Regions from separate parts of the Kluyvera huaxiensis genome, predicted to be linked through region 1. Evidence: predicted binding sites of a transcription regulator. Region 1 holds the regulator's gene; the other holds the start of a gene.
The links. Region 1 encodes LexA, which represses DNA repair genes until DNA is damaged. Its sites were predicted from a motif close to TNCTGTATGTACATACAGNA; they were not measured.
Positions count from the first base shown of each region.

Region 1 (7,522 bases):
GCTGCGAGAAATATTATTGTGCGTCGGGGGGGAGCCGTGGCTTGCCGGGCGTACCGTGGTGCCGGAATCGACCCTATGCGGGCCTGAGCTGGCGCTACAGCAACTGGGGCAGACGCCGTTGGGCCGGTATCTGTTTACATCCTCCCAGTTGACCCGCGATTTTATCGAAATTGGCCGTCATGATGCGCTGTGGGGGCGTCGTTCCCGCCTCCGCTTGAGTGGAAAACCGCTGCTGCTGACAGAGCTGTTTTTACCGGCATCGCCGTTGTACTAAGAGGAAGAAGAAAAATGGAGAGGAGTCTTAGGCCGAACAAGCTGCTGGCTTATCATCAGCTGATGCGCACGGACAAACCGATCGGCGCGCTGCTGCTGCTGTGGCCAACCCTATGGGCGCTTTGGGTCGCGGCACCGGGCGTGCCGCCGCTGTGGATCCTGGCGGTGTTCGTTGCCGGCGTCTGGCTGATGCGTGCCGCAGGCTGTGTGGTGAATGACTACGCGGATCGCAAATTTGATGGCCATGTAAAACGCACGGCCAACCGTCCGCTGCCGAGCGGTGCCGTTAGTGAGAAAGAGGCGCGGATCCTGTTCGCCGTGCTGGTGCTGCTGTCATTCCTGCTGGTGCTGACGCTCAATACCATGACTATCCTGCTGTCGGTTGCCGGTCTGGCGCTGGCCTGGGTTTATCCGTTTATGAAGCGTTATACCCATCTGCCACAGGTGGTGCTGGGGGCGGCGTTTGGCTGGTCGATTCCGATGGCGTTCGCGGCGGTCAGTGAATCGCTGCCGCTCAGCTGCTGGCTGATGCTGCTGGCGAATATCCTGTGGGCGGTGGCCTACGATACTCAGTACGCGATGGTTGACCGCGATGATGACGTGAAAATCGGTATCAAATCGACGGCGATTTTGTTCGGTGAAAACGACCGCTTAATTATTGGTATTCTGCAGGCATGCGTGCTGGTGCTGATGGCGGTAATTGGCTGGCTGAACGGGCTGCACTGGGAGTTCTACTGGTCAATCCTGATTGCCGGGGCGCTGTTTGTCTATCAACAAAAGCTGATCCGCAACCGCGAGCGCGGACCCTGCTTCCAGGCATTCCTCAATAATAACTACGTCGGTCTGGTGCTGTTTATTGGGCTGGCGATGAGTTACTGGCAGTTCTGATGCAATAAAAAAAGCCGGATAATTATCCGGCTTTTTTGTGGCGGGGGCGCTACGCTTGCCCGCCCTACGAATCATCGACCTGTAGGTCTGATAAGCGAAGCGCTATCAGGCGTCTTTCGGCGCGGGTTCTTCGTCTTGCGTCACGCTTTCAATCGTCAAGCGCACGTCCGAGGTAATAAGGCTTGCCATCATCTGGTAAACCTTCATCGTCTCTTCTGGTTCGGCGTCGCCGCTGTCGCTGATATAGCCTTCATCGCGCAGGGTTAACACCAGCGATGAGAACACCGCCTTATCGAAGAACTCCGGCGAGTTGATACCGTGCAGCACGGACAGACGTTGCGCCAGCGTACGGCTCTCTTTCTCCAGCGTGCTGCGGTTCATCGACGGGTTGCCGCTCAGCAGCCAGAAGGTGATGGCGTAGCGTTGCAGCGTTTCGCGCGCACCGGCCGCCAGCAGTTGCAGCGTACGGGAGTGCGAGGCGTTGATGCGCAGTTCATCGCCGCTTACGGTAATCAGCTCCTGACGTTCCATCTCGGCAATCAGCGTATCGATAACCGTCGGCAGCTCCTCACGCTCCCAGCGCAGGAACAGCTCGGCTTTCAGCATTGGGTACAGAGTATCGATATAGTCCGCAACCTGCCCACGGGTTATCTCCCGATGTTGGGTCATAATCGACGCCAGCAGCGAAGGCATAATCAGCATGTGCGCAATGTTGTTGCGATAGTAGGTCATCAGTACCGCCTGCTCGCGCGGCAGAATGATGATATCGCCGATGGTATCTTTCTCGACTTCGAACTTGTTCATCTGCAGCGCGTGATCGATAAGCTCGCTGGCAGAGGCTTTCGGTGCGGTCGCATCCGGCGCGTATGGCGCGTTACGCATCAGGGCCAGATAACAATCCAGTTGCTGCGTTAACTGCTCACGAGTCAGAGAACGCTGACGTGAAGCCAGCAGCGCGGTACAGCACAGGTTCATGGCGTTGGCCGCACCGGCGTTGTTGATACGCACCATCAGCTCTGCCGCCATTTTATTGACGGTTGGCGTCAGCCAGGCTGGACGTACGGCTTCAATCGGGTCGATAGACTCGCGCCACTCCGGCACGTGGTGGTTCAGGTAGGTCATCAGCGGCATCGGTTCGCCGAAGTTGACGTAGCCCTGACCGAGATTACGCAGCTTGCTCAGACCTTTCAGCATCTGCGGCAGGCTCTCTTTCTCTTTGGTCGCGCCGCGCAATTCTTTCGCGTAGGTGCCCACTTCCATCACGTGCTCGTAGCCAATATAAATTGGCACCAGGGTGATTGGACGGGTACCGCCGCGCAGCATCGCCTGGATGGTCATCGACAATGTGCCGGTTTTCGGATCCAGCAGACGACCGGTACGGGAACGACCGCCTTCCACAAAGTACTCCACGGAGTAACCGCGGCTGAACAACTCGCCGAGGTATTCACGGAATACGGTGGAGTACAGCTTGTTACCCTTAAAGGTACGGCGAATGAAGAACGCGCCCAGGCGACGGAAAATCGGGCCTGCTGGCCAGAAGTTCAGGTTAATACCGGCGGCGATATGCGGCGGCACCAGCCCCTGGTGGTAGAGCACGTAAGAGAGCAACAGATAGTCCATGTGGCTGCGGTGGCAGGGAACATAAACAATCTCGTGCCCGTCGTGCGCCAGTTGGCGTACGCGCTCGGCGTTATTGACGTTAATCCCCTGATACAGACGGTTCCAGGTAAAGCTCAGGATACGGTCGGTCAGGCGGATCATCTCGTAGGAGAAGTTCGCTGCAATCTCTTCCATCAGCGCAATCGCGTTCTGCTGCGCTTTTTCGTGGGAGATTTTTTTGCTACGCGCTTCATCTTCTACTGCTTTGGCAATGGCTTTGGAGGCCAGCAGCTTTTTGAACAGGTCGTGACGGGCAGGCAGACGTGGGCCTACCGCAGCCAAACGCTGGCGAGCGAAGTGCATACGGGCAACGCGGGCCAGCTTCTGGGCGATGGTCTTATCCGTGCCGTGTTCATCGGCCATGCGGCGTAGAGAAACGGACGGAGAGAAACGCACGAAACTATCGCGACCCAGCCAGGAGACGGCGAAGAATTTCTGGAAGCCGTTCAGCATCCGCAATGGCGGATTGACTTCACCTTTCTCGCGACCCGGAGAACGCCCAAACATCACCGACACCGGCACCATTTGCACATCCAAATGTGGATTGCTGCGGTGCAAGTCGAGGTAGTCGTGGAACAGTTTGATCGACTCTTCTTTCGGCGTGTAGTAGGTGAACACGCGCGGGCCGCCGTGAATGAACACGTAGCGCGGCAGCAGAGTGCCGTCGATTTCTAACGGTTCAAGCGGATCGGGCAGGTCGTGCGCAAGGCACTGGGCGCGCAGCGTCAGTAAGTCGGCCTTAGAGTTGTAAGGCAGGACGTACATAATTGGACGTGATGTATCAAGCCCCAATTCCTGGGCAGGTTCTGCCGGAATAGACTTGCTCTTTACCAGAACACTTAATGGTAAATTCAGTAATTTGTAGTAAATTCGTGGCCAGCCGGACATAAACGATGTAAAGCCTCTGGTTAATCATGCAAATGCGCGGCAAGAATATCAGAAAGTCGGCAGAATTTCTGTTCTACCGGTTCTTAATAATACACTAAGTGATTCGCGCGGCGGCAAGGCGGTAAACCCAGCAGCAACGTGAAGTACGCATTGTCATTGACGTCATAACGTAAAAGGTTCTTGAGATGGCCAATAATACCACTGGGCTCACCCGAATTATCAAAGCAGCTGGATATTCCTGGAAAGGATTTCGCGCGGCATGGATCAACGAAGCCGCGTTCCGCCAGGAGGGGGTTGCATCCGTACTGGCAATTATCATTGCCTGCTGGCTGGATGTTGACCCTATCACCCGCGTGCTGCTTATCGGCTCCGTCCTGTTGGTGATGATAGTGGAAATTCTCAATAGTGCACTGGAAGCGGTCGTCGACCGTATTGGCTCTGAGTATCACGAGCTGTCAGGGCGAGCGAAAGATATGGGCTCAGCCGCCGTGTTGCTGTCGATTTTTGTCGCTCTGATCACCTGGGCTATCCTGCTGTGGGCTCATTTCCACTAAAGCTGTGAAAACTGCCTGATTTCCTGCGTTTTATGGTTCCAAAATAGGCACTAGCTGTATATACTCACAGCATAACTGTATATACACCCAGGGGGCGGAATGAAAGCGTTAACGACCAGGCAGCAAGAGGTGTTTGATCTCATCCGGGATCATATCAGCCAGACGGGCATGCCGCCGACGCGTGCGGAAATTGCTCAGCGCTTGGGGTTCCGTTCCCCGAATGCGGCTGAAGAACACCTGAAAGCGCTGGCGCGTAAAGGAGTTCTTGAGATTGTCTCCGGAGCCTCTCGTGGTATCCGCCTGCTGGTGGAAGAAGAAGTGGGCCTACCGCTGATTGGCCGCGTTGCGGCGGGCGAGCCGCTGCTGGCGCAGCAGCACATTGAAGGCCATTACCAGGTCGATCCATCGCTGTTTAAACCGAGTGCCGACTTCCTGCTGCGCGTCAGCGGCATGTCGATGAAAGATATCGGTATTATGGATGGCGATCTGCTCGCGGTGCATAAAACCCAGGATGTGCGTAACGGCCAGGTCGTCGTCGCGCGTATCGATGAAGAAGTGACGGTGAAACGCCTGAAAAAACAGGGTAACGTCGTCGAACTACTGCCGGAAAACAGCGAGTTTTCCCCTATCGTGGTCGATCTGCGTCAGCAGAGTTTCTCCATCGAAGGGCTGGCCGTTGGCGTTATCCGCAACGGCGAGTGGCTGTAACACTCCCTTCTCTCAAATGGCTGTGATACTTCCGTTATCACAGCCTTTTTTCTTTCTGGTTCTCACTCATGCCGCTACTGACTTCCGCCGATAAGGCCCTGTGGCGCCTTGCGCTACCAATGATCTTCTCAAATATCACCGTGCCTCTGCTAGGGTTGGTGGATACCGCCGTGATTGGCCATCTCGACAGCCCGGTCTATCTGGGCGGCGTGGCCATTGGCGCGACCGCAACCAGCTTCCTGTTTATGCTGCTGCTGTTCTTGCGTATGAGCACCACCGGCCTGACGGCGCAGGCGTTTGGCGCCAAAGACCCCCAGGCGCTGGCGCGAGCGCTGGTACAACCGCTGCTGCTGGCGCTGGGTGCCGGTCTGCTGATCATCTTGTTTAAAAATCCGCTGATTCATCTCGCGCTGTCTATCGTTGGCGGCAGCGGCGAAGTGCTGGAGCAGGCGCAGCGTTTTCTCTCCATCCGCTGGCTAAGCGCTCCGGCTTCGCTGGCAAATCTGGTGCTGCTGGGCTGGCTGTTGGGCGTACAGTACGCGCGTGCACCGGTCGTGCTGCTGGTGGTGGGCAACGTACTCAATATCGTCCTCGATCTGTGGCTGGTGATGGGGCTGCATATGAACGTGCAGGGGGCGGCGTTAGCGACGGCCATCGCCGAGTACGCGACCTTGCTGGTCGGTTTAGGGATGGTACGTAAGGTACTGGTAATGCGCGGGATTTCCTGGGCGATGCTGAAAATGGCCTGGCACGGCAACTTCCGGCGTTTGCTGGCGTTGAACCGTGACATCATGCTGCGCTCGCTGTTGCTGCAACTGTGCTTTGGTGCGGTAACCGTTTTTGGTGCTCGTCTTGGCAGCGATATTGTCGCGGTGAATGCCGTGCTGATGACCATGCTTACCTTCACCGCCTACGCGCTGGACGGCTTCGCCTATGCGGTTGAAGCCCATTCTGGTCAGGCCTACGGCGCGCGCGACGGCAGTAAACTACTGGAGGTCTGGCGAGCGGCATGCCGTCAGGCCGGTGTGGTCGCACTGGCGTTCGCGTTGGTTTATGCCGTTTTGGGGGAACATATCGTGGCGCTGCTGACGTCCATTCCCGAGCTACGCGAGCTGGCTGACCGCTACGTTATCTGGCAGATGGTGCTCCCGATAATCGGCGTGTGGTGTTATCTGCTTGATGGCATGTTTATCGGCGCGACGCGCGGCGCGGAGATGCGTAACAGCATGGCCGTTGCGGCGGCGGGATTTGCGCTCACGCTGTTAGCGCTACCGGTGCTTGGCAACCACGGACTGTGGCTGGCGCTTGCCGTCTTCCTGGCGCTTCGCGGTCTGTCGCTGGCGTTTATCTGGCGTCGTCACTGGCGAAACAACAGCTGGTTTGCCTGACGTGATGGTTAAAGATTCCGAATAGTGAATTGATGTCGGAATGACTGACTACAATTAACCTCACGCTTAGCGAAAAAGATGTGTGTTCTGTAGGAACACTTTCGCTATTCACTCACTGACTCCCGAGGATTTGATGATGAATAAAGACGAAGTCGGCGGCAACTGGAAACAGCTTAAAGGCAAAGTGAAAGAGCAATGGGGCAAACTGACCGACGATGATATGACGGTGATCGAAGGGAAACGCGATCAGCTGGTCGGTAAAATTCAGGAGCGCTATGGCTACGCGAAGGATCAGGCCGAAAAAGAGGTCGATAGCTGGGATAAACGTCATAACCACCGCTGGTAAACCCAGCGAGCGCGTACAGGGAAGTACGCTATCCCGCTTAGCGCCTGCTAGCGGGATTTTTTCTTAATTTGAATCGTATGATCGTGCTGGCAGTGCTCATGCGCCTTGCAGGCTTCGACCTCAACGCAGGCTGAGCACAGACCGTGCGCTTCAATCACATTATGCCGCAGGGCAAAACCCATCTTCGCCGCCAGCGCATGCATGATGTCTTCAACCCCTTCCGCACACTCTTCTTTGACCACGCCACAGCGGTCGCAGATAAACATGGCGGAGGTGTGAGTCGGTTGATCAAACAGATGGCACAGCACGTAACTGTTAGCGGATTCGACTTTGTGAACAAAACCCTGCTCGAGCAGAAACTCCAGAGCACGGTATACCGTCGGCGGTTTAGCCTGCGGTTCTTTGACGCGCAGCAGGTCGAGCAGATCGTAGGCGCTGATTGCCCCTTCCTGCAGACTCATCAGGCGCAACACTTCCAGACGTTGAGGAGTCAGGCGCACGCCGCGTTGCGCACACAGCTTTTCAGCCTGCGCTAGCAGTTCTTGCGTAGTGGTCTTATCCATTGGCGTCCTCGGGTTACGGGTGAAACAAACACATACTTTATCATGTTATGCCAGAAACGCCGAGTTTCCACAGGTGTGCTATAGGTGTGTTATAGCAGGTGCACTTCACACTCAGGACGAAAAATAATGAAAAGACCCGATTGCATTCGCCATTGGCATGACATTGAAGGCCCGGACGATTCAACCTATCCCGATAGCGACGAACGCTTTTCCATCGGTGCGCCGCTGGCCCGCGCGCTAGGGCTTCGACACATT
Region 1 covers NZ_JBEFLV010000025.1:37,397-44,918, forward strand. Annotated here, with positions in the region: gene ubiC (chorismate lyase) at 1-274, shown strand, start outside; gene ubiA (4-hydroxybenzoate octaprenyltransferase) at 289-1,161, shown strand; gene plsB (glycerol-3-phosphate 1-O-acyltransferase PlsB) at 1,267-3,708, opposite strand; gene ABOC97_RS20600 (diacylglycerol kinase) at 3,894-4,262, shown strand; gene lexA (transcriptional repressor LexA) at 4,362-4,970, shown strand; gene dinF (MATE family efflux transporter DinF) at 5,039-6,358, shown strand; gene ABOC97_RS20615 (CsbD family protein) at 6,495-6,704, shown strand; gene zur (zinc uptake transcriptional repressor Zur) at 6,752-7,267, opposite strand; gene ABOC97_RS20625 (cupin domain-containing protein) at 7,394-7,522, shown strand, end outside.

Region 2 (7,522 bases), on a different contig from region 1:
GCTGATGAAATGGGTGCAGCGTCATCGGGAATGTCTGGCGCAACACACGCTATCAGCCACCGGCACCACAGGTAATCTGGTACAACGTGCAACCGGCCTGGAAGTGCAGGCGCTGCTAAGCGGCCCAATGGGCGGCGATCAGCAGGTAGGCGCTCTAATATCGGAAGGTAAAATTGATGTCCTGATCTTTTTCTGGGACCCACTTAATGCCGTTCCGCACGACCCGGACGTAAAAGCCCTGCTGCGCCTGGCTACCGTATGGAACATTCCGGTGGCCACAAACGCTTCAACCGCTGATTTTATCATCCAGTCGCCAAACTTCGGCGAGCCGGTTGATATTTTGATCCCTGATTATCAGCGCTACCTCAGCGATCGACTGAAATAAGCTGCTGATAACACCGGCACCGCTCCTGCGGCGCCGGTAAAGATTACGGCTTACGCGCGACCGGTACCGACAGCTGCTTTAACACTTCAACAAACGGCGACGGCTGAGCCTTATTAAACAACAGCCAGACTCTCTGCTTAGCGCGGGTGATGGCCACATACAGCAGCCGCCGCTCTTCGGCATCCGGGAAATCCTCTGGCATAGGCAGCAACGCCTGCTCCATAATCGACTCTCTGGCGGGAGCCGGGAAACCATCGAACCCTTCCTGAAGCCCCAGCACAATAACGTATTCAGCCTGTTGGCCTTTGCTGGCGTGTACGGTCATAAAATCGATATTCAGATTCGGCCAGCGGGTCGCCGCCTTCGCCAGCGCGGCAGGCTTGAGATGGTGGTAACGGGCAAGGACGAGGATCCGCTGCTCGGGTGTTGCGTAACCGCTGAGCTTATCAAACAGATCGTCGAGTTTATCGTCTTCCAACAGCGTGACGGCGTTTTTATCCCCTGCGCTCAAGCTGTTAAGCGGTTTACTCAATTGATGCGGGTTTTGCTGAATGAAGCGGTTGGCTATCTCACCGATACGGCTATTAAAACGGTAGGTGGTATCCAGCGCGCAGTTATCCCCTTCACCAAAATAGTGATTGAACGCGGTGGTCAGCGACAGCTGCGCGCCGCTGAAACGATAGATGGCCTGCCAATCATCACCCACGGCGTACAGCGACGTTTGTGAATTCTGCTTTCGTAGTGCGGCCAGTAGTGCCGCGCGCTGCGGAGAGATATCCTGGAATTCATCAACCAGAATATGCTTCCACGGGCTGACAAATTTACCTTTTTCCAGAATGATAATGGCCTGATGGATAAGGCCCGAGAAATCCACCGCGCCTTCGTCTTTTAAGGCGGTTTTCCAGGCTTTAAGCAGCGGTGCCATCAGCTTGATACGTTTACCGAAAAGATCGCGCACCTCTTCTGGCGCAGCGGCAATCATTTCAGCCTGTGAGCCACCGTGCATTCGCATCAGACTTACCCAGCGGTCTAGTCGGCTGCCCATCCGTTTCAGGATCTTTTCATTCTCCCAGAAACTTTCATCAGCCACGTCCCAGCCCAGCTCTTCCTGCAACCAAAGCCGCCAACCTTTCGCCTGAGCTTTTTTCTCACGACACTGCGCCTGCCAGCACTCGGTAAATAGGGTATGACGCGCGACGGCATCATTCTCCAGTTTGCTAACCACCGGCACTTTTTTACTGCCCTGCTGGATGATAAACAGTGCCAACGCGTGGAAAGTTCTGGCGGTAATCGCATCGGTATGCAATCGGGTTTGCAGGCGCTCGTCCATCTCTTGCGCCGCTTTACGGCCAAAGGCCAACAGCAATATCTGCTCAGCCGAGGCTTCACCGCGCGCCAGCAGCCAACCAGCACGCGCCACCAGCACCGAAGTTTTACCGCTTCCCGCGCCAGCAAGCACCAGCAAGGATCGCTCGCCGTTAACCACCGCCTGTGCCTGGGAAGCGTTGAGCGGGGAAGATTCAATCTGGGCAAAAAAGTCTCTGTACTGGCTGAGCATGGCCTCGGTATAGCGTTGGTTGTGCTTCGCCCTGCCACTTTCTTTATCAGCAAGCCAGGCCTGACATTGCTGCCAGGCTTCGCGACAGTTATCAAACTCGGCAAGACGGCTTGTCGGCAGCGGTAGACCTTCGAGCGCAGTGATAATTCGCTGACGAATCGCCTGTGCCTGTTGGCGGCTTAGCCATTGGCTTTCGACGCTGCTGCCAGCGATAATCGCCAGCTGTGACTGGAGAAGCTCGGCGGCAATGTCACTCATTTCCGCACTCCACTCCTGCCATAGCCCTAGCAGATGACGGTGAAAACGCTGGGTGTCGCTCCACTCCGTTCCGTGCAGGCGCACAACTTTGTCCTCTGGCAGAACGAACTCCAGCTCACCCCACACCAGCCCGCGTTTGCAGTTGATGTTCAATAACTGATTGAAAGGAATAATATATTCATGCTGAGGGCCGGATACCCTGACGCCCGCATTGAGGATCTCAACCCGGTCGTAAGGATGCTGCGCCATGCGCTTGCCAAGCGTCGTTGCTTTTAATTCCATGTCATGCCGAGTCCTGACTTTTTTCGATATCTCACAGTGTAACCGCCAGAGAATAGGTGCTCCAGCGTAAAAAAACGTTACAATCATCAGGTCTTATTTTTCACAGCGCTGCACAGAGGTTTTATGCGTACTGTTCTGAATATTTTGAATTTTGTATTAGGTGGTTTTCTGACAACGCTGGGCTGGCTGATAGCAACGCTGTTCAGCATCGTACTGATTATCACACTGCCGCTCACGCGCTCATGCTGGGAAATCACCAAGCTGTCGTTGCTGCCGTATGGTAATGAAGCCGTGCATGTTGACGAACTGGAGCCTGGCGCAAAAAGCAGCGTCATGAATGCTGGCGGTACACTGCTGAACATTATCTGGCTGGTGCTGTTTGGCTGGTGGCTGTGCCTGACGCACATCATGGCGGGTATTGCTCAATGCATCACGATTATTGGTATCCCGGTAGGGATTGCGAACTTTAAAATTGCCGCTATCGCCCTGTGGCCGGTTGGCCGTCGCGTGGTACCCGTCGAAGTGGCGCGTGCTGCACGTGAAGCTAACGCCCGCCGTCGTTTTCAGTAATTCAGGATCCGTCACAAAAGATGCTAAGCCCCTTGCTTCGCCGCTATACATGGAACAGCGCCTGGCTCTATAACGCCAGAATTTTTATCGCGTTAGTTGGAACCTGCGCTCTGCCCTGGTGGCTGGGCGACGTAAAGCTGACCATCCCGCTTACGCTGGGCGTGGTTGCCGCCGCGCTGACCGACTTAGACGACCGTCTGAGCGGGCGGCTGCGTAATCTGGTCATTACGCTTGTCTGTTTTTTTATCGCGTCCACTTCGGTAGAACTGCTTTTCCCGTGGCCGTGGCTGTTTGCGCTGGGGCTGACCGTTTCAACCATCGGCTTTATTTTGCTTGGCGGCCTGGGCCAGCGTTATGCCACTATTGCCTTTGGTGCATTGCTGATCGCAATTTACACCATGCTTGGCGTATCACTTTACAGCCACTGGTATATGCAACCGCTGCTGCTGATTGCCGGCGCGGTCTGGTATAACCTGCTGACACTGATTGGGCACCTGATTTTCCCTATTCGTCCGTTGCAGGATAACCTCGCCCGCAGCTATGAGCAGCTTGCTCACTACCTTGAACTGAAGTCACGTTTTTTTGACCCTGACCTTGACGATGAAGATCAGGCCCCGCTTTACGAGCTCGCGCTGGCTAATGGACAGTTAATGGCCACGCTAAACCAGACTAAAGCTTCTTTATTAACCCGCCTGCGCGGAGACCGAGGCCAACGCAGCACGCGTCGAACGCTGCACTACTATTTTGTCGCTCAGGATATTCACGAGCGCGCCAGCTCGTCGCACATTCAGTACCAGGCACTGCGGGATAACTTCCGCTATAGCGACGTAATGTTCCGTTTCCAGCGCCTGCTTTCTATGCAGTCGATGGCCTGCCAGGCGCTGGCAAAAGCCATTTTGCTGCGTACGCCTTATCAGCACGATGCGCGGTTCGAACGCGCATTTACTCACCTGGATGCAGCACTCGATCGTGTCCGCGCCAGCGGAGCTGCGCCGGAACAGATAAAAGCGCTGGGTTTTCTGCTTAACAACCTGCGAGCTATTGATGCGCAGCTTGCGACAATAGAATCAGAGCAGGTGCAGTCGCAGATGAAAAGCGAAACGGAAACGCTGTTGGCGGATGATAGTTTGCACGGCTTTGATGATATTCGTTCACGTCTTAGCCGCAACATGTCGCCAGAATCCGCGCTCTTTCGCCACGCGGTGCGCATGTCGCTAGTCCTGTGCGCAGGCTATGCCTTTATTCAGTTTACCGGCCTACAGCACGGTTACTGGATCTTGCTCACTAGCCTATTCGTCTGTCAGCCAAACTATAATGCCACCCGTCACCGGTTGGCGCTGCGTATTATTGGTACGCTAGTGGGCGTGGCGCTCGGCTTGCCGATTCTCTTGCTGGTGCCGTCTCTTGAAGGGCAACTGGTGCTGATTGTGATAACCGGCGTACTGTTCTTCGCCTTTCGCAACGTACAGTATGCCCACGCGACTATGTTCATCACATTACTGGTACTACTGTGCTTCAACCTGCTCGGCGAGGGGTTTGAAGTGGCCCTGCCTCGCGTCATCGATACTCTGATCGGCTGTGGTATTGCGTGGATAGCGGTGAGTTTTATCTGGCCAGATTGGAAATTCCGTAATTTACCTCGAGTTCTTGAGCGCGCAGTCGATGCTAACTGCCGCTATCTCGACGCCATTCTTGAGCAATATCATCAGGGACGTGATAACCGTCTGGCCTATCGGATTGCGCGACGTGATGCTCATAATCGCGATGCTGAACTGGCGTCCGTCGTGTCAAACATGTCGACCGAGCCGAAAGTTACCGCTGAAATGCGTGAAACGGCGTTTCGTCTGCTGTGCCTGAACCACACTCTAACCAGCTATATCTCTGCGCTGGGCGCCCACCGCGAGAAATTAACTACACCTGAAATCCTGGCTCTTCTGGACGATGCCGTTTGCTATGTCGATGATGCTTTACATCATCAGCCTTCGGATGAAGACAGGGTTCAATTGGCCTTAGCTGGATTAGCCGCACGGATTAACCATCTCGATACTCGTCCTGACAGCAAAGAGCCATTGGTACTGCAACAAATCGGTTTGATGATTTCACTGTTACCGGAAATCTGTCGGCTACAAAAGCAAGTTCTGGCCTGATGCTAAACGGCTTATTGTTTTTGCATGCAGGTTTGCGCCCAACTCTGCAACTCCTGACGCCTTTGCGTCAGAAGTGCGGCAGCGTGGACACCAGTAATCGCCCCCTCGAGTGCATAAAGCACATTAATACTGATCTGTTTACGAATCTGGCGAAGACGGAGCCATGCGGTTTTCGCCCCCATTTGCCGTAGCGTCCGTGCATCCATAATGCCGGCTTCATTCAGCAATAATTCCATATGAAAAGAGAGATTAGGTAAATCCTTTAAGCGCGGTGGCATCCTTTGTTGAGATTTCTCTCGTCGCGCATCCTCCAGCGAGGATAGGCCAAGCTGTAATAACACAGATTGATTCGACCACAGTGCAGCGTCAACGCGGAAATATTTTAACTGCAACGGCATCCCGCGTTTGCGCAACGTTAATAATGGCGGTGAGTGTTGAGCCTGATAAGTGGCATTTTGTTCACACATCCGCAGATACAACTCTCCCTCTGCAACCATAGCAAAGACCGTGCTGTCGACAGCCAGACTGTAACCGCCGAACAGCGCCCGTGACCTGATTTTCCCTAATGTTGAGAAACATTCCTGGGATTGATAAATCCGTTTATATGATATTTCCTTCATGATTAATCCTTAATAATCATGGATGTGGGTGTATCTAATTCACTAATAGAACATTTAATAAGCAACATAGGGAAGTTCACCCGGGACGGCAAGATGAATTTGTCGTCCTGAGCAATTTGTATCCAATTTTGCGAGTTACTTTCAGAAATTGAGGTTGATCTTTGATGATATGGGTAGTACTGTATATTCATACAGTAACCCACAAGGTTGGATTAGCTATGTATACTTCTGGTGTTGTTAATCATTCTTCTGCAGCTGTTACAGCAACGGCTTCCCATGCTTTCACTTCGGCGAAAAGTACTTCTGCTGCCTTAATTAGCGAAGTGCTCTATCGCGAAGATCAGCCAATGATGGCACAGCTATTATTACTACCCCTGCTCCAACAGTTGGGGCAGCAGTCACGCTGGCAGCTTTGGCTTACCCCACAACAGAAACTGAGCCGTCAGTGGGTACAAGAGTCTGGACTGCCGCTAACAAAAGTAATGCAATTGCGTCAAATGTCGTCATGCGACATGCTCGACTCTATGGTTAGGGCATTACGTACCGGAAATTATAGTGTGGTTATCTGTTGGTTAAAGGATGAATTATCAACAAATGAGCATGCCCAATTACTGGCGGCAGCTGAGGAAGGTAACGCGATGGTGTTCATAATGCGCCCAGTTCAATCTTCATCACACCCCACTGGACAATTTAATGGGCTAAAAATTCACTCTAATTTGTTCCATTAAGCGAAATTAGGATTATTCCTGGTATTTTTTTTGCAGCTTTTTTATCTCTTAGATTTCCTGATAGATTTTTCTCAAAAGGCTTGTCTGGTGCGGTTTCCGGTAGTTTTGGCTGTTTGGTTTTTAATCAATTTTGTTAAATATTGCGTATACAACTCTTTTTTTTTCATAAGCCTGACGGAGTTCACACTTGTAAGTTTCGAACGACGTTGTAGACTTTACATCGCCAGGGGTGCTCAGCTTACACCGCAGATATCTGCTAAGTAATTCACTAAGCCCCACCCCGGTGGAAGGATTTAACCGTGAGTCTATTTAGAGCTTCATGGCAAATTTTGGATGATAACGAGGCGCAAAAAATGAAAAAGACAGCTATCGCGATTGCAGTGGCACTGGCAGGCTTCGCTTCTGTGGCGCAGGCCGCTCCGCAAGACAACACCTGGTATGCTGGTGGTAAACTGGGTTGGTCCCAGTTCCATGACACCGGCTGGTACCAGGCTGACAAAAACAACAACGGCTCTACCCACAACAGCCAGCTGGGCGCAGGCGCGTTCGGTGGCTACCAGGTTAACCCGTACGTTGGTTTCGAAATGGGTTACGACTGGTTGGGCCGTATGGAATACACCGGTAGCCAGACTAACGGTGCACTGAAAGCTCAAGGCGTTCAGCTGACCGCTAAACTGGGTTACCCAGTAACTGACGATCTGGACATCTACACCCGTCTGGGTGGTATGGTATGGCGTGCAGATTCCAGCAACAACAAAGCTGGCGATCACCACGACACCGGCGTTTCCCCAGTATTCGCTGGCGGCGTTGAGTGGGCTGTGACTCGCGACATCGCTACCCGTCTGGAATACCAGTGGGTTAACAACATCGGCGACGCAAACACCGTTGGTGTACGTCCTGACAACGGCATGCTGAGCGTAGGTGTTTCCTACCGCTTCGGCCAGCAGGATGCAGCGGCTCCAGTAATCGCACCA
Region 2 covers NZ_JBEFLV010000017.1:14,458-21,979, reverse strand. Annotated here, with positions in the region: gene mgsA (methylglyoxal synthase) at 1-385, shown strand, start outside; gene helD (DNA helicase IV) at 429-2,483, opposite strand; gene ABOC97_RS16815 (YccF domain-containing protein) at 2,607-3,053, shown strand; gene yccS (YccS family putative transporter) at 3,074-5,200, shown strand; gene ABOC97_RS16805 (TfoX/Sxy family DNA transformation protein) at 5,212-5,820, opposite strand; gene sulA (SOS-induced cell division inhibitor SulA) at 6,039-6,548, shown strand; gene ompA (porin OmpA) at 6,902-7,522, shown strand, end outside.
Region 2: the regulator LexA is predicted to act here: its motif matches at 5,998-6,017, upstream of sulA (SOS-induced cell division inhibitor SulA).